DNA from 3 places in the Arthrobacter sp. L77 genome. Region 3 is predicted to be linked to each of the others. Evidence: predicted binding sites of a transcription regulator. Region 3 holds the regulator's gene; each other region holds the start of a gene.
What was found. The regulator LexA, encoded in region 3, represses DNA repair genes until DNA is damaged. The targets are predictions, from matches to a motif close to TCGAACANNTGTTCGA.
Positions count from the first base shown of each region.

Region 1 (10,459 bases), on a different contig from region 3:
CGCTTCGCCTACCGCGCAGGACCGGCCGGGGACGCATGGGCCCGGACCCTGGACTTCCTCGCCCGCTACGTTGCCTGATCCGGGCCGCCCCCGTCGGGGTGAGATGCCACCGCACCTCCGACCCGCATACCTCGGACTGGTGTTCCTCGGCGGCATGGGTGGGACCCTCGCGCGGTTCGGGCTGTCCGAGGTCCTGCCGACTCCGTCGGGTCTCCCGTTCGGCATCTTCCTGATCAACATCTCAGGGGCATTCGCCCTGGGCCTGCTCCTCGAGGTCCTGGCGCGGCGGGGCCCCGATGCCGGCCGGCGTCGGGCGCTGCGGCTCCTGGTCGGCACCGGCTTCCTCGGCGGTTTCACCACCTACAGTGCGCTCGCCGTCGACTCCGCGCTCCTCCTGGACACCGGCCGGGTTGCGGAGGGCCTGGGCTACCTCGCGCTGTCCGTGGTCGTAGGACTCGGGGCGACGGCGCTCGGGATCGGCGCGGGACGACTGGTCCACCGTCGATCGCCGACGCTCTCGGGGGGACCATCATGAGCCTCGCCCTGGCGCTCGCGCTCGGTGCCGCGGGCGGGCTGGGCGCGGTGGCACGCTTCGTGCTCGACGGCGTCATCCGGGGTCCCCTCCGGGGAGTGGTCCCCATCGGCACCATGACGGTCAATATCACCGGATCCTTCCTGCTCGGCCTCGTGACCGCGCTGGGCCTGACCTCGGTCCTCCCGTCCGAGTGGACGCTGATCTGCGGCGTAGGCTTCCTCGGCGCCTACACCACCTTCAGCACGGCGAGCAGCGAGACGGTGCGCCTGCTCCAGGCGGAGCGTGTCGGCGCCGCGGTGCTCTCGGGAGCGGGCACGGCGCTGGCAGCGCTGGCGGCGGCCGGGCTGGGATTGTGGGTGGGGTCCCTTGGGACCGGGCTGGGCGGGAGCTGACGTCGTCTGCCCGGCGGGCGGGGCCGGAACCGCGAGGCCGAAACCGCCGGGCTGGGCCGAAACCGCCGGGCTGGGCCGAAACCGCCGGGCTGAAGCCGCCGGGCCGGAACCGCGGGGCCGGAACCGCCGGGCCGGAACCACTTGGCGGAATCGCCGGGTTGGAACCGCGGGGCCGAAACCGCGGGGCCGAAACCGACGGCCGGGGCTGGAACCACAGGACTGAAACCACCGCGCCGAAACCGCCGGGCCGGAACCGCCGGGCCGAAACCACGGGGCCGAAGCCGCCGGGCCGGAACCGCCGGGCAGGGGCCGGTGCCGCCGGCAGGTAGCACCTGGGAGGGTCGGCACCAGGATGGCGCAATGGCTGCGGCGTTCGCCCACGTCACCCCGCCCCTGTGTCCATCCTGTCGGGAGCAGTCGGCTGGTGGGACGGGCTGCACTCAGGTGCAGCGGAGAGTTCGCTGCGAACTGCACGTCCTGCCTGCCAGTACAGATTCCGTCGGGGGGTGCCGGTCCGTCGTCGATGAGCCGGTGGAGTGAACCACGGGATGCCACCACGGGATTCGACAGTCCACGAGTCCTCATGGATGACGTGGTGGTGACGCGAGCACAGCAACACCCCGTTGTTGATGCTGGTCGCGCCACCCTGCGACCACGGTGTCAGGTGGTGTGCCTCGCACCAGCTGGCCGGAATGAAGCAGTCAGGGAAGGCACACCCCTTGTCCCGGGCAACGAGCGCCCGCCGGAGGTGGGGAGGGAAAAGGCGTTGCGCACGTCCGAGGTCGAGCACCTGCCCGTCGCCGCCCAGGACCAGCGGCACGATGTCCGCATCACAGGCGAGCCTCCTGATGTTCCGTGCACTGATCTGTCCGGAGAAGATGGCGTCGCCGGCCCGCTCGGTCTCGCCCATCAGGTCCTGGTAGTCGATCGTTACCATCACCTGCGGACGATGCCCACCCGTTGCGGGCAGGCCGCCGGTCGACAGGGCGATCCTGCAGGCCGAGACCAGACCGTCGAGGAGTTGCTGCGCCCGGGTCGGACCGCCGTGACCGACCGACGGCTCCTGCGACGTGGGTGCTGTTCCGAATGCTGACGTGGCTGCTGACGTGGGTGCTGATGTGGGTGCTGCACGGTCTGGCACATCCGGTGCCGCGCCGTCGACAGGATGGTCGGCATGCCCCGAGGATCCCCGCGGGTTGGCGGCAGCGTTCATGACGGTTGCGAGCTGTTCGAACTGCTCGTCGGTGGCGCCGATCTCCAGAACGTGCAATCCATGGCGTCGTCCCTTGAGGAAGACGCCCTGACGCGCCCGAAGCACCTTCTCCGTAGGTTCCTGTCCGTCCTGGTCGAGTACTGATTCCCAGCGGCGTGCCAGGATGCGCAGGATGTCCTCGTCGGACTCGACCGCTTGCCGGGTGAGGTGCTGCTCCATCGACGCGAGCTGATCCGGCGTCGCGAAGGACTGCACCCGCTCGATCGCCTGCGCCACGATGGTAGCCGCACGCCCGCTGATGATGAGGGAGCCCACGGCGTCGCCCAGCGCCTCCAGTGGGGGAGGAAGCGGGTTCCCGGTGAGTGACACGCTCGGCAGCACGACCGCAGCCAGATGCAGACGGCGTCGTGCCTCGCTACGGCTGATGCCCAGCGTCTCCCGAAGGAAATCCGCGCAGTCCCTGAAGCCATGACCGGTATCGGTGGACGAAACGGACGAAACGGACGAGCTGGACGACGTGGCCCCAGGATCTTCCGCGACTGATGCCGCTTCTGCGGGAGGGGATGCGCCCGGGCTGCCGCCCTGTTCCGAGGCAAGGCCATGGTGATCGGCCACTCGGGCAGCGAGGATCTGCAGGTGATCGACGACTTTCGACACCTGCCCCACGTCGATGACGAACTGGAGGGCGTCCTGCCGTGACAGGAGATGGTGGTACTGGGCGAGCCCGAGTGCGCAGTCGCTGAGGACGCTACGGGCCTCCTCCAGGGAGGAAGCCGGCCGGGAGAAGTGCTTCATCGGTGTGACGGTCATGACTCGATATTATCGAACACGTATTCTAATAATCGAGGCGGGAGGGCCATTGTGGAGGGGTAGTGCAGCCCCGAATTCCACCCGGCTCCGCATGGTGCGCACAGGGAGATGAGTGGCTGTGCGACGCGGCCCGTCGATCGTCGCCTGCGGATCCCCCCGCCGAGCACGGCGAGCTCCCCCGGTGGAGCACCTGGTCGGGGCTGCGCACCGCGTAGGGCAGTCGCGCCGGTACAACGCCGGATGGATGGTACGCAGTGCCCCTGCCGATGCTGTCTGACCGGAACGACGGGCGGCCGCCCTGCCCACTACGCTGGACGGGTGCCCCAGGAAACCTTCGACCTCCGCGCGATCGCCGTCGGCGCCTACGGCCCGTCGCTGCTGTACGGGGTCGCCACCGGTGCCATCCTGCCGGTCATCGCGCTGACCGCGCGCGACCTCGGCGCGGACGTGGCGACAGCGGCCCTGGTCATCACGCTCTCGGGCATCGGCTCCCTCGTCACCAACGTCCCGGCGACGCTGATCGCCACGCGATTCGGCGAACGGAAGGCGCTCGTGGGAGCAGCGCTCTGGTGCGCGGCGGCCATGTTCCTCGCGCTTGCGGCCCCCACCCTGCCCGTCTTCGCCGCCGCCGTCTTCATGGTGGGGATGGCGGGTGCCGTGTTCGGACTCGCCCGGCAGAGCTACCTCACCGAGGCCGTGCCCGTGCACTTCCGCGCCCGGGCGCTGTCCACGCTCGGGGGCGTCACACGCATCGGGGTCTTCGTCGGTCCGTTCGCGGCGGCCCTCGCCATGAGCGCCGTCGGGCTCGACGGCGCCTACTGGGTGGGTGGGGTGGCGAGCCTCGCCGCGGCGGCCCTGAGCTGGCGTGTGCCCGAGCTCGACGCCCCGGGGCGGGTCGCGATGACGGCCCGGACGCCGATCGAGGCCGCACTCGTCCCGCCGACGGTGCGCTCCCTGATACGCAGTCACGCCCGGATCTTCCTCACCGTCGGGATCGGGGTCCTGCTGATCGCGGCGGTACGCGCCACGCGGCAGGCGGGCCTGCCGCTGTGGGCCGAGAACATCGGTCTGGACGCGTCCGCCACAGCCCTGATCTACGGTCTGTCGGGCGCGATCGACATGCTGATCTTCTATCCGTCCGGCAAGGTCATGGACGTCCGGGGCCGCCGCTGGATCGCGGTCCCGTGCATGCTCATCATGGGTGTGGCGCTCACGCTGCTGCCCCTCACCGGGGATGCCACGGGCCTGCTCCTGGTGGCCCTGCTCATCGGGTTCGGCAACGGCATCGGCTCGGGCATCGTCATGACGCTCGGAGCGGACTTCTCGCCGTCGCCCGGCCGTCCGCAGTTCCTCGGCATCTGGCGCCTGTTCACGGATGTGGGGACCATGGCCGGCCCCGGACTGCTCGCCCTGGTGACCGCACTCGCCACCCTGTCGGCCGGGATCTGGGCGACGGCGGTCCTCGGCTTCCTCGGGGCCGGGGTCCTCTGGTACTGGATCCCGCGGGCGGCGCCCGGGGCGGCCGAGCCGGCACGTTCCCGGCGCTGACGCGCGGGTCCACCGGGCGGTTCCTCCCACCGGGCGACCCGTGGGGTGGGCATGTTCGACCATGCCCACCGGGTGACGCCGTGGAGTGGGATCGACGCGGTGGTCCCGGACGCTACCGGGCGCGCGGCGGGCTGGTCACGCGGGCCTGGGCGGAGAAGAGCCACCCCGCGGCGGCCGCAAGGGCGAAGCCGGCTCCGATGATCCAGGTGAGCCCCCACCAGAAGAACAGCGGGATGTTGGCGGTGCCGGGCTCCGGGGCAGGCCCGATGGCCAGGACGGAGAGATAGAGCACCATGGACAGCGCAAGCCCGCCGATCCCCAGCACCCAGCACACCACCAGCCAGCCGCGTGATGACGCCCAGTGCGCTCCGTAGCCGTGCCAGTTGTTCCAGTGGTCGCCGGTCCGCATGATGATCAGGCCGCCGATGAGCGTCCACGTCCCGACGGCGAGGAGCGCGGCGACGACGTCCGCCGGGCGGTGCCAGAGGTTGATGAACGTGGCCGCGCCGGCGAGGACCGAGTAGGCGCCGCCGGCAGCCGCTGCGAACGGGCGCCAGCGCGGGGTCACGATGATGAAGACGGCGGCCGCCGCCGACGCCGCGAGCGTTGTATGCCCTGAGGGTAATGAATTGAAGGCCAGCGTCGCCACGCCCCGGTCCGGGCGGTCGAACACGATGTTCTTGAGCAGCTGCGTGGTCAGGTTCGCGGCGAGGATGACGCCGACGGCGGTCACCGCGGCCGCGATCCGCCGGCGCACCACGGCGACGAACAGGATGGCGGCGGCAGCGACGACCACCGAGACGAGCGGCAGGGTGTCGAGGAACCGCAGGAAGGGGAGCTGGGTGTCGGGCGCGGCGACGTCGGCCTCGCGCCAGGCGGACTCGTCCGCGAACTGGCCCCTGGTGGTCCTGACGAAGGCCCAGTAGGTCCAGCCGAGCGCCGACGCGCAGAAGACGGCGGCCAGCACGAACAACAGCGGCGATCGTGCTGCCCGCGCCGATCCGGAAGAGGTTCGCTGGGACGTCATCCCGTCCATCGTTCCATACGATCCGCCCGGCCCCGACACCGCCCCGTGACCTCCGCGGGGGCCGACGCGGGGGCCGCCGGCTCCCGTACCCTGAGGGCGTGCACACCTCGGACCCGCCCCCGTCGGACGCCCTCTCCCTGCCGACCCTCGACGAGGTGGCGGCCTCCGCGCGGATCGTCTCGGTGCCCATGCGCGTGAAGTTCCGCGGTGTCCTCGTCCGGGAGGCCCTGCTGGTCCGTGGGCCGGCCGGGTGGGGTGAGTTCTGCCCGTTCCTGGAGTACGACGACGCCGAATCCGCTCCATGGCTCGCGGGTGCCCTCGAAGCGGCGTGGTACGGATTCCCGGACCCGGTGCGGTCCGTCGTCCCGGTGAACGCGACGGTGCCGGCCGTCGGTGCGGCCCACGTCGAGGGGGTGCTGGCCCGGTTCGGGACCGTGAGCGCGGTCAAGGTGAAGGTGGCCGAGCGGGGGCAGTCGCTCGCGGACGACGTCGCGCGGGTCGCCGAGGTGCGCCGCCTCCTCCCCGACGCCGGCATCAAGATCGACGCCAACGGCGGGTGGACGGTGGAGGAGGCGCTCGACGCCCTCGACGCCCTCGGCCGGTTCGGTCTGCAGTACGTGGAGCAGCCGGTGGCGGACATCCCCGGGCTCCGCGCGGTCCGGCTCGAACTGCGCCGCCGGGGGGAGGCGGTCCTCGTCGCGGCGGACGAGAGCGTGCGGCGCCAGGAGGACCCGCTGCGGGTGGCACGGGAGGATGCGGCCGACGTCCTCGTCATCAAGGCTCCGCCGCTCGGCGGCGTGCGGAGGGCCCTCGACATCATCGGCCGCGCCGGGCTGCCGGCCGTCGTCAGCTCCGCCCTCGACACCTCCGTGGGCATCCGCGCCGGCGTGGCCCTGGCCGCCGCGCTCCCCTCACTGCCGTACGCGTGCGGCCTCGCGACGGTCTCGCTCATGGACGGTGACGTCGTCGAGGACTCCCTCGTCCCCGAGCACGGGTACCTCCCGGTGCGGGACGTCGAGGTCTCCCAGGAGCGGCTGGAACGCTACGCGGCCGGCGACGAGCGGCGGAGCTGGTGGCTGGACCGCCTGGCGCGGTGCTACGGGGTGCTCGCGGCGGCGGAGCCCCGCTGATGCGTGTTCCGGTCCCGTTCACCGGGGGTTCACCGACGGGCACCGCGGATGTTCAGGTGCCCTCGACAGGGTGAGGACGAACACTGTTCATCCTGTCGAGAGGTACCTCCATGACTGACACCGCGCGCCGCCTGCTGCCCATGCTCGGCCACACCAAGGGAAAACGCAGCGCCGTCACCTGCGCCCTGAAGTGTGACAATGCCTGTGCCGACGCCGTCTGCAACACGTCGGGCAACAACTACTTCCGTGACATCGTCTCGCGTGAGTTCTCACGCCGCAGCGCCCTCGGCACGGGAGCGGCGGGTGCCCTGACGCTCCTTGTCGGTTCCCAGGCCGGGGCCGGATCCGCCGTCGCGGCGCCCGGTGGACCCCGGGCGTCGAACGCACTGGCCTTCAACGCCATCGCACCCGTGGACGCGCTGGTGGACGACATGACCGTGCCGCAGGGCTACGGCTGGAAGCCCGTCATCCGGTGGGGCGATCCGATCTTCCGCACGTCGCCTGCCTTCGACGCGAACAAGCAGACCGCCGCCGCGCAGGCGCTGCAGTTCGGCTACAACTGCGACTACACCGACGTCCTCGAGATCGAGGGCAGCAAGGGCCGCCGTGCGGTGCTGTTCGCCAACCACGAGTACACGAACGAGAACATCATGGTGCCCCCGACGACGCCCGCGGCGGAGGTCCGGGGCATCGGCAAGGCGGCCCATGGGCTGTCCGTGGTCGAACTCGAGCGCAAGAACCGGAACAAGCCGTGGTCCTACGTCCAGGGCGCCCCGCTCAACCGCCGCTACCTGACCACCACCGCCTACGAGGTGACCGGCCCTGCCGCCGGGTCGGACCTGCTGAAGACCAAGGACGATCCGGCCGGCCGCAGCATCCTCGGCACGCTCGGCAACTGCGCCGGGGGAACCACCCCGTGGGGCACCATCCTCTCCGGCGAGGAGAACTTCAACGGCTACTTCGTGGCCGCAGGCACCAGCGACGGCGACCGCCGCTACGGCATCACCAGCAAGCCGACGGCACGCGGCTGGGAGATCGACGAGCCCCGCTTCGACACCCGCAACGCAGGCTACGAGAACGAGAAGCACCGCTTCGGGTACATCGTGGAAGTCGATCCGTTCGACCCCACGTCGACGCCGCGGAAGCACTCCGCGCTGGGACGCTTCAAGCACGAGGGCGCGAATGTGACCGTCGCCGCGGACGGCCGCGTGGTGGCCTACATGGGCGACGACGAGCGCTTCGACTACCTGTACAAGTTCGTGTCCACGAAGAAGGTCCAGCCGGGCAGCAGCCCCGCGGCGCGCAAGGCCAACATGACCCTGCTGAGCGAGGGTTCGCTGTACGTGGCCCGCTTCCAGGGCAACTCCGTCGCCGAGATCAACGGCACGGGCACGCTCCCGTCCGACGGCGCGTTCGACGGCGTGGGCGAGTGGCTGCCGCTGCTCATCGACAACACGTCCGTGGTCGCGGGCATGAGCGCGGCCGAGGTCTCCGTCTTCACACGGATCGCCGCGGACAAGATGGGCGCCACCAAGATGGACCGGTGCGAGGACGTCGAGCCGAACCCGCGCACCGGGAAGGTCTACGTGGCGTGCACCAACAACACGAACCGCGGCGTCGGCACCAACGCCGTCGCCGACGAGGCCAACCCCCGCACCGCGAACCGCGACGGGCACGTCGTCGAACTCACGGAGGCCGGCGGCAACGCGACCGGGACGCGCTTCACCTGGAACCTGCTGCTCGTCTGCGGCGATCCGGCCCGCAACCCCTCCACCTACTTCGCCGGCTATCCGACGGACAAGGTCTCCCCGATCTCCTGCCCCGACAACGTGGCCTTCGACTCTGCGGGCAACCTGTGGATCTCGACGGACGGCCAGCCGAGCACGGTGGGCTTCGCCGACGGCCTGTTCAAGGTGGGGCTCGAGGGCGCCGAGCGCGGCCGCGTGCAGCAGTTCCTCGCCGTGCCCCGCGACGCCGAGACGTGCGGCCCGATCATCCACGACCAGGACGGCAGCGTCTTCGTGGCGGTGCAGCACCCGGGTGAGGACGGCGACTGGGCCGCCCAGTCGTCGCTGTTCCCCGACTACGTCCCCCTGGGCGGCAACCCGCGCAAGGGCGACGCCGCGCTGCCGCGCCCGTCGGTCGTCCAGGTCTACAGGGCGTCCGAGGGTCGCCGCGACGAGGACCACAACGGACGCGGTCGTAAGCGGCAGGGCAAGCCGCGCCGCTAGCCGTTCCGCACGAGTGCCGGGACGGCGGACAGCCCGCTGATGCCATGAGGACGCGCCCCCACCCCCCGGGTGGGGGCGCGTCCTCGTCGGGGTGGAAGGATGGAACGGTGACAGACCCAGCGACCGGACCCGCAGCGACACCACTCGACTCATCGGCGTCGGCCGCACGTGCCGTCCGCGCCCTCGTGGCCGGCGGGGTGAGGGACGTCGTCGTCGCCCCCGGCTCGCGCAGTGCCCCCCTCGCCTACGCGCTCGCGGAGGCCGAGGCGGCAGGCCTCGTCCGGCTCCACGTGCGCATCGACGAGCGGTCCGGCGCCTTCACCGCCCTGGGGCTCGCGCTCGGCGCGCAGCGTCCGGCGGCGGTGGTGACGACGTCGGGCACGGCCGTGGGCGAACTCCTGCCTGCGGTCATGGAGGCGAACCACGCCGCGGTGCCCCTGGTGGTGATCTCCGCCGACCGGCCGGGCGAACTGCGCGGCACCGGGGCCAACCAGACCACGGTGCAGCCGGGACTGTTCGGCGTGCATGTGCGCGCGGGCGCGGACATCGCTGCGGGGGAGGACCCCACGGGCGCGATCGGGGACGCACTGCGCGCCGCCCTGGGGCATCCGGCGGACGGGCGGGCCGCACGGCCGTCCGGTCCCGTGCACCTCAATCTCGCCTTCCGCGATCCGCTGGTGCCCGGCGGGACCAGGGACGAGCCCGCCCCCGACGCCCGCCCCCTCATCGCCGCCCAGGCCCTCCGGGAGGAGACACCTGCCGCCCGTGCGGTGGACCCGACGGGGCCCACCGGCCGGACCGTCGTCGTCGCCGGTCACGGAGCGGGGGAACTCGCCGCGGTGTTCGCCGCGCACCTCGGCCTCCCGCTGCTCGCGGAGCCGTCCTCCAACGCACGGTTCGGCAGCAGCGCCATCGCCCCGTACCGGCTGCTCCTCGAGCACCTCGGCCCCGCCGTCACGCGCGTGGTGACCTTCGGGCGCCCCACGCTGTCCCGCCCGGTCACCGCACTGCTGGCACGGCCCGACGTCGAACACGCGCTGTACCTGCCCGTGCCGGTCGCCTGGTTCGAGGAGGGGCGGCGCCCCGAGCGCATCATCGGCACCCTGCCGGAGCTGCTCGCGTTCGCCGGGCGCGGCGAGGAGGGGTGGCTGCGGTCCTGGCGGGAGGCGGGCGCAGCGGCGGAGGCCGCGATCCAGTCGCTGCTGGCGGACGAGCAGCGCATCACCGGCCTGCACGTGGCCGACGCCGTCTGGGACCACACGGACGGGAACCTGGTGCTCGGCTCGTCCAACCCCATCCGGGACGTGGACCTCGTCGCCGCGACGGACTGGCATCCGCTGGAGGTCTTCGCGAACCGCGGGCTCGCCGGGATCGACGGCACCATCTCGACGGCGACCGGCGTGGCCCTCGCGGCGGGCATCCCCACGCGCGCGCTCCTGGGCGACCTCACGTTCCTGCACGATGTCGGCGGCCTGCTGCTTGGCAGCGGCGAACCGCAGCCCGATCTGCAGCTCGTGGTCCTCAACGACGGCGGCGGCGGGATCTTCGGCCTGCTCGAGCACGGGGCGGAGAG
Region 1 covers NZ_JWSU01000001.1:9,029-19,487, forward strand. The annotation lists gene RY94_RS00060 (dienelactone hydrolase family protein) at 1-78, shown strand, start outside; gene RY94_RS00065 (fluoride efflux transporter FluC) at 104-535, shown strand; gene crcB (fluoride efflux transporter CrcB) at 532-927, shown strand; gene RY94_RS00075 (HNH endonuclease signature motif containing protein) at 1,310-2,950, opposite strand; gene RY94_RS00080 (MFS transporter) at 3,269-4,498, shown strand; gene RY94_RS00085 (phosphatase PAP2 family protein) at 4,611-5,525, opposite strand; gene RY94_RS00090 (o-succinylbenzoate synthase) at 5,624-6,655, shown strand; gene RY94_RS00095 (PhoX family protein) at 6,766-8,886, shown strand; gene menD (2-succinyl-5-enolpyruvyl-6-hydroxy-3-cyclohexene-1-carboxylic-acid synthase) at 8,931-10,459, shown strand, end outside.
Region 1: the regulator LexA is predicted to act here: its motif matches at 2,963-2,978, upstream of RY94_RS00075 (HNH endonuclease signature motif containing protein).

Region 2 (10,459 bases), on a different contig from region 3:
GGGCTTCGACGGCATGGACAAGGGTGACACCTTCGAGGTGGACCTCGCCGTGGCCGATGCGCAGGCCGACGACTACGATGCGCTCGTCCTGCCCGGCGGCGTGGTGAACGCGGACTTCCTGCGCGTCGACAAGGACGCCCAGGCGTTCACCCGTGCGTTCTTCGAGCAGCACAAGCCCGTCGCGTCCATCTGCCACGGGCCCTGGCTGCTCATCGAGGCCGGGGTGGTGAGCGGCCGCGACCTGACGTCCTACCACACGCTCGCGACCGACCTGAAGAACGCGGGCGCCAACTGGAGCGACGAGGAGGTCGTGGTGGACCAGGGCCTGGTCACGAGCCGCACCCCGGACGACCTCGAGGCGTTCAACGACAAGCTCCTCGAGGAGATCGAGGAAGGCCCCCACGAGGGCCAGACCCCGTAACGCGGGCACGCACCCGAACACACACTGCAGGGTCCGCCGTCCGGCGGGCCCTGCAGTGTCGTCAGGGGGTCGGGGAGGTCCGGAATCGTGGACGGTCATGGCCAAGTCCTGGCCGATACGACAGGATCGGAGCATGACCGACCTCCCCTTCCCCGTCCGGCCCATGCTCGCCAAGGCCGTCGCTGCCGTCCCCGAGCCGGACAGCGTGCCCGGCGGCCTCGTGTACGAGCCCAAGTGGGACGGCTTCCGGGCGATCGCGAGGATCGCGGACGGCACCTGCGAGATCGGCAGCCGGGGTTCGAAGATGCTCACCCGGTACTTCCCGGAACTCGTCGACGCGCTGCTCGAGAATCTCCCCGAGCGCTGCGTGGTGGACGGCGAGATCGTCGTGCGAAGAGGGGCCCCCGGGGCGGAGCGGCTCGACTGGGACGCCCTGTCGCAGCGGATCCACCCGGCGGAGAGCCGGGTGCGGCTCCTGGCGGAACAGACGCCGTCGTCGTTCATCGCCTTCGACCTCCTCGCCCTGGACGGGGCCGATCTGACGGGCGTCCCCTTCGACGAGCGCCGGAAAGCCCTGGAGGGGGTCGGGGCGTCCTTCGCGGAGCCGGTCCACCTCTCGCAGGTCACGCGCGACGTCGAACTCGCGCGCCGCTGGCTCGTGGAGTTCGAAGGCGCGGGTCTCGACGGCGTCGTCGCGAAGCCGCTGGCCGCCGCATACGAACCGAACAAGCGGCGCATGCTCAAGGTGAAGCACCACCGCAGCGCGGACGCCGTGGTGCTGGGATACCGGATCCACACGTCGGGGCAGGGGGTGGGGTCGCTGCTGCTCGGTCTCCACGACGACGACGGCACGCTGCGGAACGTGGGCGGCATCTCCGCGTTCCCGGCCGCGCGTCGGCTGGAGCTGGTCGACGAGCTGGAGCAGGACGTGATGCGCGACGACGACGGCGCGGCGGAGCTGGGTGCGACCGAGCGGAGCCGGTTCGCCTCCGCGAAGGACGTCTCCTACATCCGGCTCCACCCGCGACGCGTGGTCGAGGTGCGGTACGACCAGATGGAGGGCGACCGCTTCCGCCACACCGTCCAGTTCGAACGGTGGCGGCCGGACCGGGAGGCCCGCTCCTGCACCTTCGACCAGCTCGACCTCCCGGCGGCCTACGACCTCAGCCGCGTCCTGGCGGGCGGGACCGCGTCTCCCGGGTGACCCCGGCAGCTCAGTACCGCTCCGGTTCCTCGCCCAGCTCGAAGTGGCGGCCATGGATGTAGGTGGGCGTGATCTCCACGTAGGTGTACTTCCGTGTCGGGATCCAGGGCTTGAGCGGTAGCGTGTCCGCCTCGTCCACCTCGGACTGCGCCACGATCACCCGGGCCGTGCCCTTGAGCACCACGCTCCAGGCCTCGTCGTCGTTCACCTCGTCCACCTCGAAGGCGACGCGTTCGTTGACCGTGAGTTCAGCCAGCTTCGTCCCCGGATTCGTCCGCATGAACAGTGTTCCGTTGTGCGCCACGAAGTTGAGCGGATAGATGTCCGGCTCGCCCAGCACGCTCACGGCGAGGCGACCGTACTCGGAGCGTTTCAGCATGTCCCATGCTTCGGCTTCGGACAGGACGGTTCCGGGTCGTTCGTCACTTTCCATGGCGTGATCCTCCTGGACGTCGGGGCGTCCGGGCTGGTGGACGCGGGGGTGGTGCGGCACCAGTGTCGCCGACGTCCGCTGCGGGCACCAGAGCCGGTCGGCCCTGATGCTCGGGGGTCGCTCGGCGCCGGAGTCCGCACGTCCCGCCGTCGTTGTCGGCGCCGGCCTCTACGCTGGAGCCGTGGAACCCACCTATCTCTGCAGCGGCGTCACCTGGCACGAGGCCGGTCCGGCCCTGTCGATGCACGAGGTGTCGGCGCTGCCCGGGGACTCCGGTGAGGAGGACGAGGGGCGGCACGAACTGCAGCTCACCCCCGGCACGAGACTGGCCTTCGAGATCACCGCCGAGGGGAAGTACTGCCTCGGCTTCCACCGGGTCCACGGGCGGGACGACCGCACATGGGTGCGGTGTGCCGATCAGGCGCCGTCCGAGCGCGGCTCCCAGTGCGGGCGGTGCTTCGCGCAGGACGACCTCCGTTTCGTGCACGACATCCACCGCTCCGGGATCGCCCCCGCCGGGCTGAAGCGCTACCTCGACCAGCCGCACTGGCTCTACGTGGCGACCTTCGCGGACGGCTCGACGAAGGTCGGGACGGCGTCGAACCTGCGGAAGCGGGCTCGCCTCGTGGAGCAGGGCGCCGTCGTCGCGCAGTACGTCGCACACACCCGGGACGGGCGGATCGTCCGGATCCTCGAGGACGAGGTCACGCGCACGGTCGGCCTGCCGCAGGCCGTGCGATCCGCCACCAAGGCCGCGTCCCTGTGCGCGCCGCTGCCCTCCGTGCAGCTGGAGCACGTCAACGACGGTTTCGCCCTGGCGGCCCGGGGACTGCTGGCCGGGGGTATGGGGATCGAGGGTTTCGTGGTGGTGCACGAGGAGTTCGAGCCTCCGTCGTCGTGGTCCGCCGTCCTCGGCCGGCGAGGACTGCAGCCCTACCCGTCGCCGCTCGGCCAGGGCCGGCACGGCGTCACCGTCCGCGAGGTACTCGGCCCGTCCGCGCTGGTCTCGATCGATGGCTCGGACCTCGTGTTCGTCGCGGATCTGGCCCAGCTCAAGGGTCGGCGGCTCAGGGCCGGGGACTTCAGCACGCCGGTGCCGGCTGTCCAGGAGGCGCTCTTCTGATGACCGACGGCGGGCGGCAGTAGAATCGGGGAATGCTGAATACGCCCTGGGAGACCGGCTCGGACCTGTACCGCAAGCTGGTGGTCTCCGCCCTGGTGACCACGGCGCTCGGCATCCTCATCGCCGTGGTCGGAGCCGTCACGGACCAGCGCACGCTCGTCTCCACGGGCATCCCGATCATCGTGGTCGGCATGGTGTGCCACCTCGCGGGCATGGTGGTGCGTTCGCGCGACACCCGGCGCCGCCTCAGGGACCGGCGCTGAGCCCGCACAGCCCGACGGCCGACGCCGTCCCGTTCCCGCGCCTTCAGCCAGGATCTCCCGCCCGCCCGACGCCGTTTCCATCGGAGGAACCATGACCATCGACCCAGACCTGCAGGGACGCAGCTACCCCGCAGGAGAGACCTACTCCGTGGGCCGTGAGGCGATCCGCGACTTCGCCCGGGCCGTCAAGGCGACGCACCCGGCGCACTACGACGTCGAGGCCGCGGCAGCGCTCGGGCACCGGGACCTCGTGGCCCCGCCCACTTTCGCGATCATCGTCGCCCAGCGTGCCGACGCGCAGCTCATCGCCGACCCGAGCGCGGGGATCGACTTCACCCGTGTGGTCCACGCCGACCAGCGCTTCATCCACCACCGTCCCATCCTCGCCGGCGACCAGCTGGTCGCCGAACTCCACGTGGACCAGGTGCGGGCCATGGGCGGTGGCGCGATGATCACCACGCGAGCGGAGATCTCGACCGTCGACGGCGAGCCGACGGCCACCACGACGTCCTCCCTCCTCGTCCGCGGGGAGGGCCAGTAGCCATGGCAGTATCCATCAGCACACTCGAGGTGGGCCGGCAGATCGGCTCCACCACCGTCGACATCACCCGCCAGGACCTCGTCCGGTACGCAGGAGCCTCGGGAGACCTCAACCCGATCCACTGGAACCAAGCCTTCGCCGAGGGCGTCGGACTCCCCGGCGTGATCGCCCACGGCATGTTCACCATGGGTGCCGTCGTCCAGCTGGTCACCGACTGGGCCGGCGATCCCGCCGCCGTCATCGACTACCAGACGCGCTTCACCAAGCCCGTCGTCGTCGAGGACACGACGGCGCGGCCCGGGGAACCCGGAGCCGTGGTGGAAGTGACGGGCATCGTCGGCGCGATCGACACCGAGCGGTCGACGGCGAGGATCGACCTCACCGTGACGTTCGCCGGGCAGAAGGTGCTCGTGAAGGCGCAGGCCGTGGTGAGACTGCCATGACCGTGCCCCTGACCGGCACGCTGCTGGCCGACCTCACGACGACACGTGTCGGAGGGCCCGCGCGCACCCTCGTGGAGGCCTCGACCGAACAGGAGATCGTGGAGGCCGTCCGGGCCGCCGACGCCGCGGGGGACCCGCTGCTCATCATCAGCGGCGGGTCGAACCTGCTGATCGGCGACGACGGCTTCCCCGGCACCGTCGTCCGCGTCACCTCGAGCGGTTTCACCGTCAACGACGACAACGCCACGTGCGGCGGCGTCATGGTGAAGGTGCAGGCCGGGCACGACTGGGACGACCTCGTGAAGTACACCGTCCTGCACGCGTTCACGGGCCTCGAGGCACTCTCGGGCATCCCCGGCTCCACGGGTGCGACGCCCGTCCAGAATGTCGGAGCCTACGGCTCGGATGTGTCCCACACCATCGCCACGGTGCGGACGTTCGACCGCGAGACGGACAGCATCAGGAGCTTCACCAATTTCGAGCTGCAGTTCGGTTACCGGGACTCCCTGCTCAAGCGCAGCACCGTCGACGGATCGCCGCGCTACGTGGTGCTGACGGTCGAGTTCCAGCTCGGCCTCGGACGCATGAGCACCCCTATCCGGTACGCGGAGCTGGCCCGTGCACTCGGCGTCGAGGTCGGCGCGCGTGCCTATGCCAACGACGTACGCCGTGAGGTGCTCAGGCTGCGCGCGGGGAAGGGCATGGTGCTGGACGCGCCGGACCCGGACACCTGGAGCACGGGATCGTTCTTCACCAACCCGATCGTCCCGCAGGACGCCGCGGAGCGGCTGCCGGCCGACGCCCCCCGGTATCCGTCCGGTGAGGACGGCCGCGTGAAGCTCAGTGCGGCCTGGCTCATCGATCACGCGGGGTTCTCCAAGGGGTTCGGCCTCGCGGACGACGACGGGTTCGCCGTGGCCGGCGGCCGCGCCTCGCTGTCGACGAAGCACACGCTCGCCCTGACCAACCGGGGCGGAGCCTCGGCGTCGGACCTGCTGTCCGTCGCCCGTCTCGTGCGGGACGGCGTGGAGCGCGCCTTCGGGATCCGGCTGGAGCCCGAGCCGTTGCTCATCAACTGCACCCTGTAGCTGGTTGCGGGCGGCGTAGAGGTCGGGTTGCTGCCCGTCGGCTGCGCCGTCTGCGTCCCGCAGCCCGGTAGTCGGTGGCGTCTGCCCGATGGCCGTCGGCACCGGCATGGTCAGGCTCGACGGCCCACCGGACCGGTCGATGGTCCGGCAGGCCGGCCGGCGGCTTATGGGGGCGGAGGTCGGCCCGGTACCCGGTTCGGTAATTCATCCGGCGGCCCGTGGGGCCGGATGCCCGACCGATGGTGCGGCAGGCCTGCCAGCGGCTTATGGGAGCGGAGGTCGGCCCGATGACCGGCCCGGCGACCCGTGGGGACGCCCGGGTGCGGTGCCCTGGCTGGCGGACTGTGGAGCCGGATGCCCGGCGACCCGTCCGGTAGCCGGGGTCGGCCCTCCGGCCTCGTCCGGCCGGCCAATCCACTAGTTCGGTAGGTTCGGCCGCCTGTTCACCGGGTTCCCCCAGCGCGCGGGGGAGCGGCGCGCCTGTTCGGCGGCAGCGCGGGTGAGAACGACGTCGTTCCAGCTGTCCTCGCGCTGAACGAGCTGCCGTGAGCAGACCCACTGGGCCAGGCGTGAGGCGACGCTGATCTGTGCGAGGCGATCGTGGAAGTCGGGAAGGAGCTGAGGTGCTGCGAGGAACTCCGGGAGGGCGTGCAGCACCTGCCGCGCACCCATGACCCGGACGTAGGGGTCCTCGGTGCCGAACTGGCGTTCGAGTGCCAGTAGTTCCTGCTCGGCGTCCGTCAGCCTGGTCACGGCGACGTTTTCGAGGTAGGCGCGGAGGTGGTCCTGGATCCGCTCGTACCGCAGCAGGCTCTCGGGATGCCGCGTATGGCCGCTGGCCGCGAAGAAGCGCCGGAGGACGATATCTGCGTTCACGGGATCCATGCGCCTATCCTTCCTGTGACCTCCGACCTTTTGGCCTGTCCATTTCGGCAGTGGTCGTTCCGGCGGTTCTCGTTTCTGCAACGGTGCCGATGCACAGTCGGCCCCGTGGTGCGCGGAATGTGGATAACTCGTCGTCACTTGTCCTCCACAATCACGACCCGCCCTCGAAAATAGTACGTACGTTCGATAAAATGAGGTATGGCTATAGCACCGCTCGAGAATCCCGGGGAATCGGACGTCTCCCTTGGGGTCGTGTACGCCGCGCTGGTGCAGGTGGCTGACTCGTTGACGGGCCAGGGCCGGATGCTGTCACGGAGCGAGGCGGTGCGGACGCTGGTCGATGTCGAGGACATCTCGCGGGTCGTCGATTTCCTCCAGGTGTTCGCCGCAGGTATGGCGGAGGAGAACGAGCTGGGTTCGGGCGAGCGACCTCACGCGGTCGGTTCGCTCCAGACACGAGCCGAACAGTCCCTCGACAGGCCGGGAACAGCCGGTGCAGCTGGGGTGGGGGCTCCTGGTGGGAGTGTGGCCGATGATGCAAGCGGGAGCCGATTCCGGACCTGCGCGGACTACTTGCGGTCCCGCTTGGGGATCAGCCGTGCCGAGGCGAAGCGCAGACTGGACCTGGCCCACAGCGTGTTGCCCGGTATCGCGCCCTCGGGCGCATTCGTCGAGCCGCAGTCGGCAGCCGTGAGCGCCGCGTTCGCCTCCGGCACGTTGAGCGGGCGGGCAGCGACGGTCATCTGTTCCGCAGTTGATCGCGTCCGCTGTCTTGCGGCCCCCGAGCAGCTGGCATCGATGGAGCATCATCTCACCCGGCAGGCTCTGGAGTCCGACGAGGATGTTCTCCGCGTCGTCGCGCGTCGCTGGGAGACCGTCCTGGACCAGGACGGTCGGGAACCTACCGAGAAGGTTCTGCGGAGTCGTCAGGGCGTGTTTCTCCGGGGCCGGCGCAACGGACTGCGCATTCTCGAGATCGGGGCCACCGACGAACAGTTCGAGCATCTGATCACGGCCATGAGCACCGCCACGAACCCCCGGACTCCCAACTCCGACCGCACCCCGGACGATCCTCAGTGCCTCGGCGGCACTGACGTGATGGCGGACGGCGCTGGTGGTGGTGGCGACGGTGGTGGTGGATCCGTGGCGGCGAACCGGATGGGAGGCCCTACGCGGGCGCAAAGCCTCCTCGACGGACTGGTGGGTGCGTGCCGTATCGCCCTGTCCACCTCCCTCCTGCCGGCGACCGGTGGCCACAGGCCCCAGGTCATGGTCACCATCGACTACCGCGACCTCCTCGGCGACGTCCGTGAGACCACCTGCAACCGCGAAACCAGCAGTCATGGCAGCAGACGGGGGGATACCTCGGGTCATGCCTTCCTCGTCGGCCCGAGGGATGGAAGCGGGACAGGGCGTGCCGTGTTCGCCGAGCAACTCAGTGCCCGCACCATCCGGCGGATCGCCTGCGACGCCGACCTGATCCCCCTCGTGCTCGGGGGCGACGGGCAGATCCTCGACATGGGTCGTGCGGGTAGGCTCTTCCCGCCGCACATGCGTCGCGCTTTGGTCGCCCGGGACCGGGGCTGCGCGTTCCCCGACTGCACTGTTCCGGCCACCTGGTGCGAGGCCCACCACATGACGCCCTGGTCCCGCGGGGGTACCACCAGCATCGACAACGGAGTCCTGCTGTGTGCGCACCACCACCACACCATCCATGACGGCCTCTGGACGGTCGCGTCGCACAACGGTATCCCCTGGTTCACGCCACCGCCACACTTCGGTCGACACGGAACCACCGCTCGACGCAACAGGTACTGGTATGCCCAGCCCGGGGTGGAGCACGGTGCCATCGACACGGTCCCGTCGGGAGACTAGTAGAGCAGAGGCCCGAGCGATCGGTGGAGTGTCATCGCCACCTGGCCGGCCGGACAATCACCGACAGCTCTTGCTGTCCGACATCGGCAGCTTGTCGTCGGTTCCCGGCTGGGGCGCCGTCAAGCCGTCGTCGGTTCCCGGCTGGGGCGCCGTCAAGCCGTCGTCGAATCCCCGTCAGCTCCCGGCCGGCTCCCGGCAGCTCGCCGTCGGACCGGCGTCCAGCTCGCCGTCGGATCTTCGCGAGGGAACCCGTTGATCACCGACGCACGGGAAGTCGCGTCAGAGGTTGCCGGTGGCGATCATCAGCATCCGGCGGAGTGGCTCGGCCGCTCCCCACAGCAGCTGGTCGCCCACCGTGAAGGCGCTGATGTACTCCGGGCCCATCTCGAGCTTCCGGATCCGTCCGACGGGGACCTCCAGCGAGCCGGTCGCCGCGACCGGCGTCAGACCGGCGACCGTGTCGGCCTTCGTGTTCGGGATGACGCGCACCCACTCGTTGTCCGCTGCGATGATCGACTCGATCTCGCTGACCGGCAGGTCCTGCGTCAGCTTCAGGGTCAGCGCCTGCGAGTGCGAGCGCATGGCACCCACCCGGACGCAGAGGCCGTCGAACGGGATGCGCGTCGCGGTGCCGAGGATCTTGTTGGTCTCCGCCCCGGCCTTCCATTCCTCCCGGGACACACCGTTGCCGAGGTCGCTGTCGATCCAGGGGATGACGGACCCGGCCAACGGCACACCGAACTGGCTCGCTTCGAGGCTCGGGTGCCGCTGCTTGGCGAGGATCGCACGGTCGATGTCCAGGATCGCGGAGGCGGGGTCGTCGAGATTGACGGCCACGCTGCCGTGGAGCGCCCCGAACTGGTTGAGCAGCTCCCGCATGTGGCGGGCACCGCCGCCCGAAGCCGCCTGGTAGGTCATCGACGTGCCCCACTCCACGAGACCGTTGCGGAAGAGCCCGCCCAGCCCCATGAGCATGCAGGAGACCGTGCAGTTGCCGCCGATGAAATCGCGGACGCCGCGCGCGAGTCCGGCGTCGATGGCGTCGCGGTTGATCGGGTCGAGCACGATGATGCTGTCCTGCTCCATGCGCAGCGTGGAGGCGGCATCCAGCCACAGGCCCTGCCATCCGGCGTCGCGCAGCTTGGGGTAGACCTCGGCCGTGTAGTCACCGCCCTGGGCGGTGACGATGATCGGCAGCTTGGCGAGCGTCTCGACGTCGTACGCGTCCTGCAGCACACCGGTGCCCTCCGCGAACTGCGGCGCGGCACCCCCGGCGGCCGAGGTCGAGAAGAACACGGGGTTGATCCTGGCGAAGTCGCCCTCGTCCTGGAGACGCTGCATGAGGACGGAGCCCACCATGCCACGCCAGCCCACGAAACCGACGGAGGGCAGGGCAGAGCTCTCGGGTGCTGAAGTCATGCCCTCCAGTTTAGGCGTTGCGGCCTCACCGCCGCCGCTTTGTGACCGACGCCGCTCCTGCCGAGAGGACGTCCCTCGGCGACGTCCTCACCCCGATCTGCCGCGCGACTCCCCCGGCCGGGAGGCTCGTGGGAGGAGCCTCCGTCGGACGACGACACCTGCCGGGATGATCAGCAGCCAGAGGTACATCGCCACCGCGGGCATCAGGAACGCCACCGGGATGCTCACGGCGAACACGAGCGGTACGGGGAGCAGCGCCCGCACCACGTAGCGATAGAGATCGCGGTCCACGGCACGGGCGAGGAGGCCTTCGCGCCACGCGTGGGCCCAGACGAGGTTCAGCATGGAGTAGAGGCCCGCGACCACGATGGCATAGGCCACCACGGGCCAGGGCGACGACGTCCCGCCGTACTCGCTGAGCACGGCGGTGGGCAGGGGGAGCAGCGCGACGAAGAAGAGCAGCACCAGGTTGAGGACCTGCAGCCGAAGGTCGTAGCGGACGATGACGCTGAACTTCCGGTGGTGGTTCAGCCAGGCGCTGCCGATGACGGCGAAACTGAGGGCGAAGGCGAAGAAGTGCGGCAGCTGCTGCACCAGGGCCGCTCCGACGCGGTCCGGGGGCAGGCCGTCGGGAATGTCGAGATCGAGGACGAGGAGCGTCATGGCGATGGCGAACACGGCATCGCTGAAGAAGACGGTCCTGTCGGTCGACCCACCCCTGGTGAGCACCGACCGGTAGCGGGACCTCAGGTCCTTCTGATGTG
Region 2 covers NZ_JWSU01000001.1:101,778-112,236, forward strand. The annotation lists gene RY94_RS00510 (type 1 glutamine amidotransferase domain-containing protein) at 1-421, shown strand, start outside; gene RY94_RS00515 (ATP-dependent DNA ligase) at 555-1,625, shown strand; gene RY94_RS00520 (pyridoxamine 5'-phosphate oxidase family protein) at 1,636-2,058, opposite strand; gene RY94_RS00525 (DUF2797 domain-containing protein) at 2,240-3,181, shown strand; gene RY94_RS00530 (hypothetical protein) at 3,214-3,444, shown strand; gene RY94_RS00535 (MaoC family dehydratase N-terminal domain-containing protein) at 3,536-3,985, shown strand; gene RY94_RS00540 (MaoC family dehydratase) at 3,988-4,428, shown strand; gene RY94_RS00545 (UDP-N-acetylmuramate dehydrogenase) at 4,425-5,516, shown strand; gene RY94_RS00550 (hypothetical protein) at 5,934-6,401, opposite strand; gene RY94_RS00555 (HNH endonuclease signature motif containing protein) at 6,600-8,276, shown strand; gene asd (aspartate-semialdehyde dehydrogenase) at 8,556-9,695, opposite strand; gene RY94_RS00565 (TMEM175 family protein) at 9,783-10,459, opposite strand, start outside.
Region 2: the regulator LexA is predicted to act here: its motif matches at 6,573-6,588, upstream of RY94_RS00555 (HNH endonuclease signature motif containing protein).

Region 3 (10,459 bases):
TCACCCTGCACCAGGCGCACGGCCTGGCCGTCGGCGACGTCGACGGCGGGGAGGAGCTCGAGGGTGGGCGTTTCGGTGAGGGGGCTCATGGTCTGCTGACTGCTTTCGTTCGGGCGGCGGGGCCGCGGTGGAGGAGCGGGTTGTGGCGGTGCGGGGCGGGCTAGTCGCCGGGCAGCGTGAACAGGTAGGCGGCCAGGAGCGCCAGACCGGCGAGGGCGAGGAAGGCGATCCACACCCAGCGCGGGAACTCCTGCCCGCGCAGGGAGAAGGCGCCGCCGATGAGGAGTCCGGCGACCCCCATGAGCACGAGGCTCAGCATCGGTCCACCACCGGATCAGCGCAGCCCGTCGATCCAGTTGCGCAGGAGCTGGGCGCCCGCGTCACCGGATTTCTCGGGGTGGAACTGGGTGGCGCTGAGCGGACCGTTCTCGACGGCGGCGATGAACCGGCCGCCGTGGTCGGACCACGTGACCTGCGGCGGCTTCATGGCGGGTTGGGTGACGTCGAAGGACCAATCCTGCACGCCGTAGGAGTGCACGAAGTAGAACCGCTCGTCGCCGAGGCCCTCGAACAGGACGGTGTCCTCCGGCGGTTCCACGGTGTTCCAGCCCATGTGGGGCACGACGTCGGCCTTGAGCCGTTCGACGGTGCCCGGCCACTCACCCATGCCGGGCGTGCGCACGCCGTGCTCCACGCCCTCGTCGAAGAGCACCTGCAGACCCACGCAGATCCCCAGTACGGGGCGGCCGCCGGCGACCCGGCGCCCGATCATCCGCAGGGCGTCGACGTCCTTGAGGCCCTGCATGACGGCGGCGAAAGCACCGACGCCGGGGACGAGCAGGCCGTCGGCGTTCAGGACGTCGTCGGGCTTGGCGCTGAGGACGACATCGGCACCCACGTGTTCGAGGGCACGTACCACGGACCGGACGTTGCCGGATCCGTAGTCGAGGACGGTGACGGTGCGCGCGCTCATAGCGCTCCCTTCGTGGAGGGGATTCCCTCGACCCGCGGGTCCGGTTCGACCGCCGCGCGGAGCGCCCGGGCGAGGGCCTTGAACTGGGCCTCGACGATGTGGTGCGGGTCGCGGCCGCCGATGACGGTGATGTGCAGGCAGATCTGGGCGTGCAGGGCGAGCGCCTCGAACACGTGGCGCGTCAGGGAACCCGTGAAGTGCCCGCCGATGAGGTGGTACTCCTGGCCGGCCGGCTCCCCGCCGTGCACGAGGAACGGACGCCCCGAGATGTCGACGACGGCGTTGGCGAGTGCCTCGTCGAGCGGGACGGTGGCTTCGCCGAAGCGCCGGATGCCGGCCTTCGTGCCGAGGGCGATCCGCAGGGCCTCGCCGATCGCGATGGCCGTGTCCTCCACCGTGTGGTGGACGTCGATGTGCGTGTCCCCGGAGGACCGGATGGTCATGTCGATGAGGGAGTGCTTCGACAGTGCGGTGAGCATGTGGTCGAAGAACGGCACCGTGGTGTCGATCGACGACGCCCCGGTACCGTCGAGGTCGATCTCGACGAGGACATTGGACTCGCTCGTGACGCGCTCGATACGGGCCGTACGGCCGCGGGCGGCATCAACTGTCATAGCATCTTCCTTCTGTGCGCGTCATTCAGGCGCGGATCGACGTGGGAGCAGGGCGGGCGGCGCGAACCACCCGGCGGTCCTGCCCTTCAATTCTAGGTGTTCCCGCCGGGCACACCGGTCACGGGGCCCCGGTGCCGCGGCGCGGACCGAACCGCTGCTCCGCGGTGAGGGTGGAAGCTCCCACGTAGCGGGCCAGCCACTCGTGCAGCGCGGCGGGTTCGCACAGGAGCTCATCGATGCCCGCCGAGGCGGAGGCGATGTCCACCCACGCGGGTCGGCGCACGCGATGGTTGACCTCGATGCCCTTCCACCGCAGCAGATCCGCCCTGGGATGATCGGCCGGGAAGCCCCGGGGGACGCGTGTCAGCGGTTGGGCCCGTCCGGGACGGATCATCATGCCCTGCCCGGTGACCGCGCCGATCGCGGCGACCAGCGCCGGGCCCGAGACGTCGCCGGCCACCGCGGCCCGGAAGGCGGCCAGCTGGTCCGCGGCGGGGAACGGCAGGCCGGTGGCGACCAGGAGGCCGATGCTGCTCACGCGGATGAATGCACCCACCCCGTCGGGCCGCTCGGCGACAGCCCCGATGAAGGTCTTGTAGGGCGGGCTGTCCGGCCGGAACCTGAGGTCGTTGTGCGGGCGGTAGATCCGCCATCCGGAGAACGACGTCAGGGCCGCACACACCGCGGTGAAGACCGGGCGGATGCCGTCGTCGTACAGCCTGCGCTGGCGGGCCCAGAACTCGCGAGTGTTGTCCGCCTCCATCCGCGCGAAGAACGACTGCGCCTCCTCGAAGATCGGACGATCCATGCGACACATGATGGGCGCTGCACCCGCGCGGCGCATCGCCCGCAGCGGATGGCCCCTCCGGAGCCCTGGGCCGTCGCCGACCCGACCGTCGGAACGGCGACCCGGCCGTCAGAGCAGCGTCGCCAGCGCCGTCAGGAACGCCGTCGTCTCCTCCTCCGTACCCGCGGTCACGCGCAGGGATCCGGGGATGCCGACATCACGGATGAGGACCCCTGCCTCCAGGAGGCCCTGCCAGACACGGTGGGGGTCCTCGAGGCCCGAGAAGAAGACGAAGTTCGCGTCCGACGGGGCCGGGGTGAGCCCGAGTCCCGTGAGCTCGCGCACGATGCGGTCCCGCTGCACCTTGATCGCCTCGACGTTCGCCAGGAGCGTGTCCGCGTGGGTGAGGGCGGCGTTCGCGGCCGCCTGGGTGATGGCCGAGAGGTGGTAGGGCAGCCTGACGAGCCGCAGCGCATCGGCGATCTCCGGCGCCGCCGCGAGGTAGCCGATCCGGGCGCCGGCGAGGGCGAAGGCCTTGCTCATGGTCCGGGAGACGAGCAACCGCGGGCGTCCGGGCAGGAGGGTCAGGGCGCTCGCGGTCCCCTCCTGCGCGAATTCGCCGTACGCCTCATCGACGATGATGATGGCGCGCGCGTCCTCGCCGGCCTCGTAGGCGGCCTCGACGACGTCCAGGCCGAGTGCCGTGCCGGTGGGATTGTTCGGCGAGCAGAGGAACACGATGTTCGCCCCTGATGCGCGGACCGCCCGGGCGGTGTCCTCCGGCGTCATGGCGTAGGCGGCACCGCGGGCGGCGGTGACGTAGCGCGTCCCGGTGCCGCTCGCGAGCAGGGGGTACATCGAGTAGGTGGGCGGGAAGCCGATGGCGGTGCGTCCGGGTCCGCCGAAGGCCTGGAGGACCTGCTGCAGCACCTCGTTGGAGCCGTTGGCGGCCCACAGCTGATCGGGCGTCAGGCCGTGCCCCAGATAGTCGGCGAGGTTCTTCCGCAGCTCGGTGAATTCGCGGTCCGGGTAGCGATTGAGGCCGCGCGTCGCTTCCGCGACGGCCTCCACGATGGCCGCGTGGACGTCCGCCGGTACGCCGTAGGTGTTCTCGTTGACGTTGAGCAGGATCGGGACGTCCAGCTGCGGAGCGCCGTACGGGTGCAGCCCGACGAGGTCGTCACGCAGGGGGAGGTTTGCTAGGGCTTCGACGGAGGAGGGCACTCTTCGAGTTTAAGGGATGCCGTCTTCCACGGACGAATGGCCCGGCGGGCAGTCCCGGTGTGGGCGCCGGTCAGTCCGCGGCGGGGCCCGGTCAGTCCGCGGCGGGTACTGCGATGCTCTGTCCTGCCTGCACCACGGAGTTCGGCAGGTCGTTGAGCTCGACGATCTCGGCGACGACGTCCCGGGGATCGCGCTCCGGCGCATAGCGCACGGCGAGATCCCACAGGGTCTCTCCGGTGACCACACTCACCTCGACGGTGGCCGTGGAGGTCGGCGCCGACTCCCCCGCCTGTGCCTGCGAGGTCAGGAATGCCGCGAGGAGGATCAGGGCCGCGACGCCCAGGGCGATCGGCAGGCCGACCAGCAGCAGGCGCCCTCGCCGCGTGAGCGTCAGGGGACGGTCCGCACTCCGCTGCGTGGAGGTACGGGACGGCACGGAGGAACCGGGCTCGGTGGAGGAACCGGTCCCATCAGGCCGGGAGGGTGCTGCGAAGGTCGGGGGCATCAGGGCGATGGTCGACGAGGACGGGTCAGGCATGGAGACGAGCCTGAGGTGGTTCTCGGGGCGAGCGGGCGTCCACAACGAGCTGCCATGCAGTACGGGTGTAACCATTGCCGTTCCTCTTTCCTTCGAATGCCTTGGCCGGACAGACCGCCCGGTTCGAACAAACGTTCTAATACGCATCTGCCTATTTCTAGCATCTACGATCGACCCGTGTCGAGACTCGGTCGAACATATGTTTGAAAAGTGACCCCGTCTGTCCTAGCGTGAAGAGATCACACCATCGTCGACGGATACTGCCCTCCGAGGGCGGTCCCGGGGTCGATGCATCTCACACAACCAGCCGCCTCTGACAAAACGGCTTCCGGCCCACGGAAGCGGTCCGGCGGCGACAGCGGGATCGGCGATCCCAGGCGAAAGGCGCAACAGTGGCGGAATCATCAGCGGCGGCCCGGCAGGAATCGAACACTGCCGACGTCCCGGCAGACGCCGTGCCCATCTCCGCGGGCCGGGGCAGGCCGCGCGGCCGCTCCGTGTCCAAGGGGCTGACCGCCCGGCAGCTGACCATCCTCGAGACGATCCAGCGGTCGATCGCCGACAAGGGGTACCCCCCGTCCATGCGGGAGATCGGCGACACCGTGGGGCTCGCGAGCCTGTCCAGCGTGACCCACCAGCTGGCGCAGCTCGAGCGGCTCGGCTACGTGCGCAGGGATCCGAAGCGCCCCCGCGCCATGGAGGTCCTGCTCCCCCTGACCCTGGCTCCGGACACCTCGGGCGCCCAGACCGGTCCGTCCGCGGACGGGAAGCCCGCCGCCGAGCACCGGATCGCCGTCGACACCGCCCTGGTGCCGCTCGTGGGGCGCATCGCCGCCGGCGGACCGATCCTCGCGGACCAGGTCGTCGAGGACGTCATGCCCCTGCCGCGCCAGCTCGTCGGCCACGGGGATCTCTTCATGCTCAGGGTCTCGGGGGACTCGATGGTGGATGCCGCCATCTGCGACGGCGACTGGGTGGTGGTCCGCCGGCAGCAGAGCGCCCAGAACGGCGACATCGTGGCGGCGCTGCTCGATGAGGAGGCCACCGTGAAGACCTTCCGGCAGCGGGACGGCCATACGTGGCTGCTGCCGCAGAACACGCGCTACGAGCCCATCCTCGGCGACCACGCCAGCATCATGGGCAAGGTCGTCTCGGTGATGCGCGCGCTGTAGCCACGCGCCGCAGCCGGTGTGCTGCGGCCGGCGGGGCGCGTCAGCGCCCCGAGAGCCGCTTCAGGATGCCCGTGACGGTGGCACGGTCCGTCGTCGCCCAGAAGGGCGGGAGGGCGGCCCGGAGGAAGCCGCCGTACCGGGCGTTGGCGAGGCGGCTGTCCAGGACGGCGACGACCCCCCGGTCCCCCGCCGCCCTGATCAGGCGCCCCGCGCCCTGCGCGAGCCGGACGGCCGCGTGCGTGGCGGACACGCTCATGAAGCCGTTGCCCCCGTTCCGCGCCACTGCCCGGGTGCGGGCGGTCATGAGCGGATCGTCGGGCCGCGGGAACGGGATGCGGTCGATCACGACCAGTCGGCACGAGGCCCCCGGCACGTCGACACCCTGCCACAGGGACATGGTGCCGAACAGGCAGGTATCCGGTTCGTCCGCGAACTGCGTGACCAGTGCGTTGAGCGAGGACTCCCCCTGGCACAGGATCTCGAAGTCGACCTTCGGACGCAGGGCCTCCGCGGCCTCCTCGGCGGCGCGCTTGGACGAGAACAGTCCCAGCGCCCCTCCCCGCGACGCCGTGAGCAGCCCCAGGAGCTCCTCGAGCTGCGCGTCGGAGGTGCCCCGCTCGGGCTTCGGCAGGTCCTTCGCCACGTAGAGCACGCCCTGCCGCGGGTAGTCGAAGGGGCTTCCGACGTCGACGCCGGTCCAGGCGGGCGCACCGGGGCCGCTGAGGCCCAGCGAGCCGGCGACGGGACCGAACTCGGAGCCGATCGCGAGGGTCGCGGAGGTCAGGATCACGGTGTGGTCCTCGAACAGTCCCTCCCGCAGCCGCCCGGCGACGGACAGCGGCGCGACGTTCAGCGTCGCGGGTGCACTCTCGTCGGGCTGCGCGTAGCCCGAACCCGGCGTGAAGGTACTGGGACGCGATGCCCAGACCACCTCGTTGAGTTCGGACGCCGCGAGGATCCGCTCGGCGAGCTCGAAGACCAGCGTGGTGCGGGAGCGTGCGACCTGCCGGCCGCCGTCGACGTCGGCTTCGGACTTGCCGTCCGTCTTGGTGTCGGACAGCGCGGCACGCGACGCGTCGCGGACCTGGGCGAGGGCCTGCTCGAGATCCTCGGGGAGGCCTCCCGGCAGGAGACCCGAGGGAACGAGTTCGGCGGCCGCCTCGAAGGCGTCGGCAGCCGTGTCGAGGACGCCCGTGGTGACGGACGCGTGGCGCCGGAGTGCCGCGGCTGCAGCGGTCACCATCGAGGCGGAGAGCTGGCCCGAGACGGCTCCGGTGACGCGGTCGTGGAGTTCGTGTGCCTCGTCGATGACGACGACGTCGTACTCGGGCAGGACGGCAAGCCCTTCGAAGGCGCTGATCGCGAGCATGGCGTGGTTGGTGATGATGATGTCGGCGTCCGCGGCTGCGGCGCGCGCCTTCTCGCTGAAGCACTCCTGGGCCATCGGACAGCGGGCGGCACCGATGCACTCCATGCTGGAGACGGACACCTGGCGCCAGGCGCGGTCGCTCACGCCGGGCACGAGGTCGTCGCGGTCGCCGGTCGCGGTCTCCTCGGCCCACTCACGCAGCCGCACCACGTCCCTCCCGAGCGCGGAGGACGGGCCGTCGGTCGCCGGGGCGGGGTGCGGCGCGGCATCCTCGCCGAGGCTGAAGAGGGTGGCGGGCGCGTCCTCCTCCGGGAAGCCGCCGCCGGTCTTGTGGAGGCAGACGTAGTTGGAGCGGCCCTTGAGCAGGGCGACGTCGACGGGGCGCGTGAGCGCGGGCCGCACGGCGTCCAGGAGGCGCGGGAGGTCCCTTCCCACGATCTGCGCCTGGAGGGCGAGCGTGGCCGTGGAGACGATCGAGGGCTTGTCGCTGTCCATCGCGTGGGCGATCAGAGGGACGAGGTACGCGAGCGACTTCCCGGTGCCGGTGCCGGCCTGGACGAGCAGGTGCTCGCCGGAGCGGATGGACTCACTGACCTGACGGACCATCTCGTGCTGGCCGGAACGCATCTCCCCGCCCATGGCGCCCACGGCGGCGTCGAGCAGTTCGAGGGCCTGCCGTGCTTCGTCCGAGTGGGGAGCCGCGTCCGGCGCCGCCACGGCGCCGGACCGCGTGCTCTCACTCATGCCTGACGTACGCCTCCAGCTCGGCGGCCAGGCCTTCCCGGACCATCACCTCGAGGCGGGTCCCCTCGCCGACGTGCTCCAGGCCGAGGATCTCGACATCCTCCTCGTGGAGGCGGCTGAGGATCTCCCCGCGCTCGTACGGCACCATCAGGTCGAGCTTCACGCCGGGGCGGGGGATGTTCGTGCTGATCAGCTGGCGCAGCTCCGTGAGCCCCGCGCCTGTCCGCGCGGAGACGACGACGGACCGCGGTTCGCGCTGCCGCAGCCGTTCGATGACGAACGGATCGGCGGCGTCGGCCTTGTTCAACACGATGATCTCGGGCACCTTGCGGGCGTCGACCTCCGTCAGCACGGTTCGGACCGCGGCGATCTGCCCCTCAGGGTCGGGGTGGGACGCGTCGACGACATGCAGGATGAGGTCGGAGTCGGCGACCTCCTCCAGGGTGGAGCGGAACGCCTCGATGAGCTGGGTGGGCAGCGAGCGGACGAACCCGACCGTGTCGGCCAGGGTGTAGCCGATGCCGTCCGGCGTCTCCGCCTTGCGCACCGTCGGATCCAGCGTGGCGAACAGTGCGTTCTCGACGAGGACGCCGGCGTCGGTGAGCCGGTTCAGCAGGGACGACTTGCCGGCATTCGTGTAGCCGGCGATGGCGACGGACGGCACCTGGTTCCGACGGCGGTTGGAACGCTTGGTCTCCCGTGCGGGCTTCATCCCGGCGATCTCGCGGCGGAGCTTCGCCATGCGCGTGCGGATCTTGCGCCGGTCGAGTTCGATCTTCGTCTCGCCCGGGCCGCGCGAGCCCATACCGGAGCCTGCGCTGCCGACCTGGCCGCCGGCCTGGCGGGACATCGATTCACCCCAGCCGCGGAGGCGCGGGAGCAGGTACTCGAGCTGCGCGAGTTCCACCTGGGCTTTGCCTTCGCGGCTCTTGGCGTGCTGCGCGAAGATGTCGAGGATCAGGGCGGTCCGGTCGATCACCTTGACCTTCACGATGTCCTCGAGGCCGCGGCGCTGCGACGGCGAGAGTTCGCTGTCGACGATCACGGTGTCCGCCCCGGTGGCCTGGACGATCCCCTTCAGCTCCTGGGCCTTGCCCGACCCGAGGAACGTCCCGGGGTCCGGCTTGAGGCGTCGCTGCACGATACCGTCGAGCACCTCGGAGCCCGCGGTCTCGGCCAGTGCCGCGAGCTCCTGGAGCGAGTTCTCGGCGTCCTGCGCCGTCCCTTCGCTCCACAGGCCGGCGAGGACCACCCGTTCCAGCCTGAGCTGCCGGTACTCGACCTCGGTGACGTCCTCGAGTTCGGTGGACAGTCCCGCGACGCGCCGGAGCGCACGGCGCTCGGCGAGGTCCTGCTGGTCCCCGTCGGCGTCGGACGGCTCCTCGTCCTGGGAGAGGGCCTGGGCCCGTGATCGCCAGGTCTTCTCGATCGGCGCGGAGCTCTCCCCCGGCCCTGATGTCCCCTTCGTCGCCTTGGCCGCGGCAGCTTCGTCGCTGGCGAGGATCCGGTCGATGACGGCTTGGATCTCCTCCGGGCCCATGTCGGCGCCGGTGGAATGTCCGTTGTTCTCGGTCATGGTCTCCCTAGATGAATGTCCTACAATCCTACGGCTGAGGGCCCGGCGTGCTCCAGCGTATTCTCCCAGCGCGAAACCCGACCGCGCGGACGGGCCGCCGGCGTGCCACTAGGCTTCTGTCCATGGAGTCTCAGCACTATTTCAGCGCCCAGCCGGCGGGACCGGACACGCGCCGACCGCTCTCCGTCGTCCTGGCCGGCGCGCGTCGGGACCTCGTGACCTCGTCGGGTCTGTTCAGCCCCGACGGCGTCGACAAGGGCACCGCGATCCTGCTCGACGCCGTCCCGGACCCGCAGGGGCGCCGCCTGCTGGACATCGGCTGCGGGTGGGGACCGATCGCCCTCACCATGGCGCTGAAGGCGCCCGACGCCGAGGTCTACGCCGTCGACGTCAACGAGCGGTGCGTCGCACTGACCGCGGAGAACGCCGCCCGCCTCGGACTGGGCAATGTAGCGGCCGGCACCCCCGACGCCGTGGACGGGTCGCTCGTGTTCGACACCATCTGGTCCAATCCGCCCATCCGCATCGGGAAGCAGGAACTGCATGCTCTGCTGCTGGACTGGCTCCCGCGCCTCGCTCCGGACGGCCGCGCCTGGCTGGTGGTGCAGAAGAACCTCGGTGCGGACTCGCTGCAGCGCTGGCTGGCCGGGGAACTGGCCGGGGGCTTCACGGTCCGGCGCGCGGAGACGTCCAAGTCCTTCCGCATCATCGAGGTGCACCGGGCCGGCTGAACGTCCCTGCCGGCTCATCCCGCTCAGGCTGCGGGAAGGAGCACACCCTCCGCCACGAGGACGGCCGGGCCGCTGAGCAGCACGTGCTCGCGACCGCCGGGGCCGTCGACGAAGGTCACCCCGACGACGCCGCCCGGGACGGTCACCTGCCATCGGGTCGGCGCACCCTGGCCGGCCCAGAATCGTGTGGCTGCCGCGGCGGCGCACGCACCGGTGCCGCAGGACTGGGTTTCGCCGACGCCGCGCTCGTGGACGCGCATGCTGAGCCGGCCGACGCCGTCGTCCCCCACCAGCGGATCCGAGGGCACCACGAGTTCCACGTTGGTCCCCTCCGGCGGGACGGGCTGGACCCCGGGAGGCCGGTGCAGTTCGGTCTGCTGGAGTTCGGCGGATTCGGCCAGCGCGACGACGGTGTGGGGATTGCCCATGCTGACCGACAGCGCCGGGCGGTCGACGTCGAGTCCGCCGATCTCCACGAGGGAGTCCATGCCGCGGGCGACGGCAGCCTCGGGATGGATGAATTCCCAGGGCCCCATGTCCACCGCGTAGCCGTCGTGGGAGCGGGTCACGCGTTTGACGCCCGCGCGGGTGGCGATGGCGAGCTCGCCGCCTTCGGGCAGCTCGGCCACCGAGGAGGCGAGCAGGAAGTGTGCGAAGACGCGCACGCCGTTGCCGCACATCTCGGACACCGAGCCGTCGGCGTTGCGGTAGTCCATGAACCATTCGGCGTC
Region 3 covers NZ_JWSU01000008.1:295,706-306,164, reverse strand. The annotation lists gene priA (bifunctional 1-(5-phosphoribosyl)-5-((5-phosphoribosylamino)methylideneamino)imidazole-4-carboxamide isomerase/phosphoribosylanthranilate isomerase PriA) at 1-89, opposite strand, end outside; gene RY94_RS18220 (hypothetical protein) at 161-319, opposite strand; gene hisH (imidazole glycerol phosphate synthase subunit HisH) at 335-973, opposite strand; gene hisB (imidazoleglycerol-phosphate dehydratase HisB) at 970-1,587, opposite strand; gene RY94_RS16295 (DUF2461 family protein) at 1,706-2,395, opposite strand; gene RY94_RS16290 (histidinol-phosphate transaminase) at 2,504-3,598, opposite strand; gene RY94_RS16285 (LysM peptidoglycan-binding domain-containing protein) at 3,690-4,211, opposite strand; gene lexA (transcriptional repressor LexA) at 4,592-5,308, shown strand; gene RY94_RS16275 (ATP-dependent DNA helicase) at 5,349-7,421, opposite strand; gene hflX (GTPase HflX) at 7,414-8,997, opposite strand; gene RY94_RS16265 (class I SAM-dependent methyltransferase) at 9,120-9,728, shown strand; gene dapF (diaminopimelate epimerase) at 9,752-10,459, opposite strand, start outside.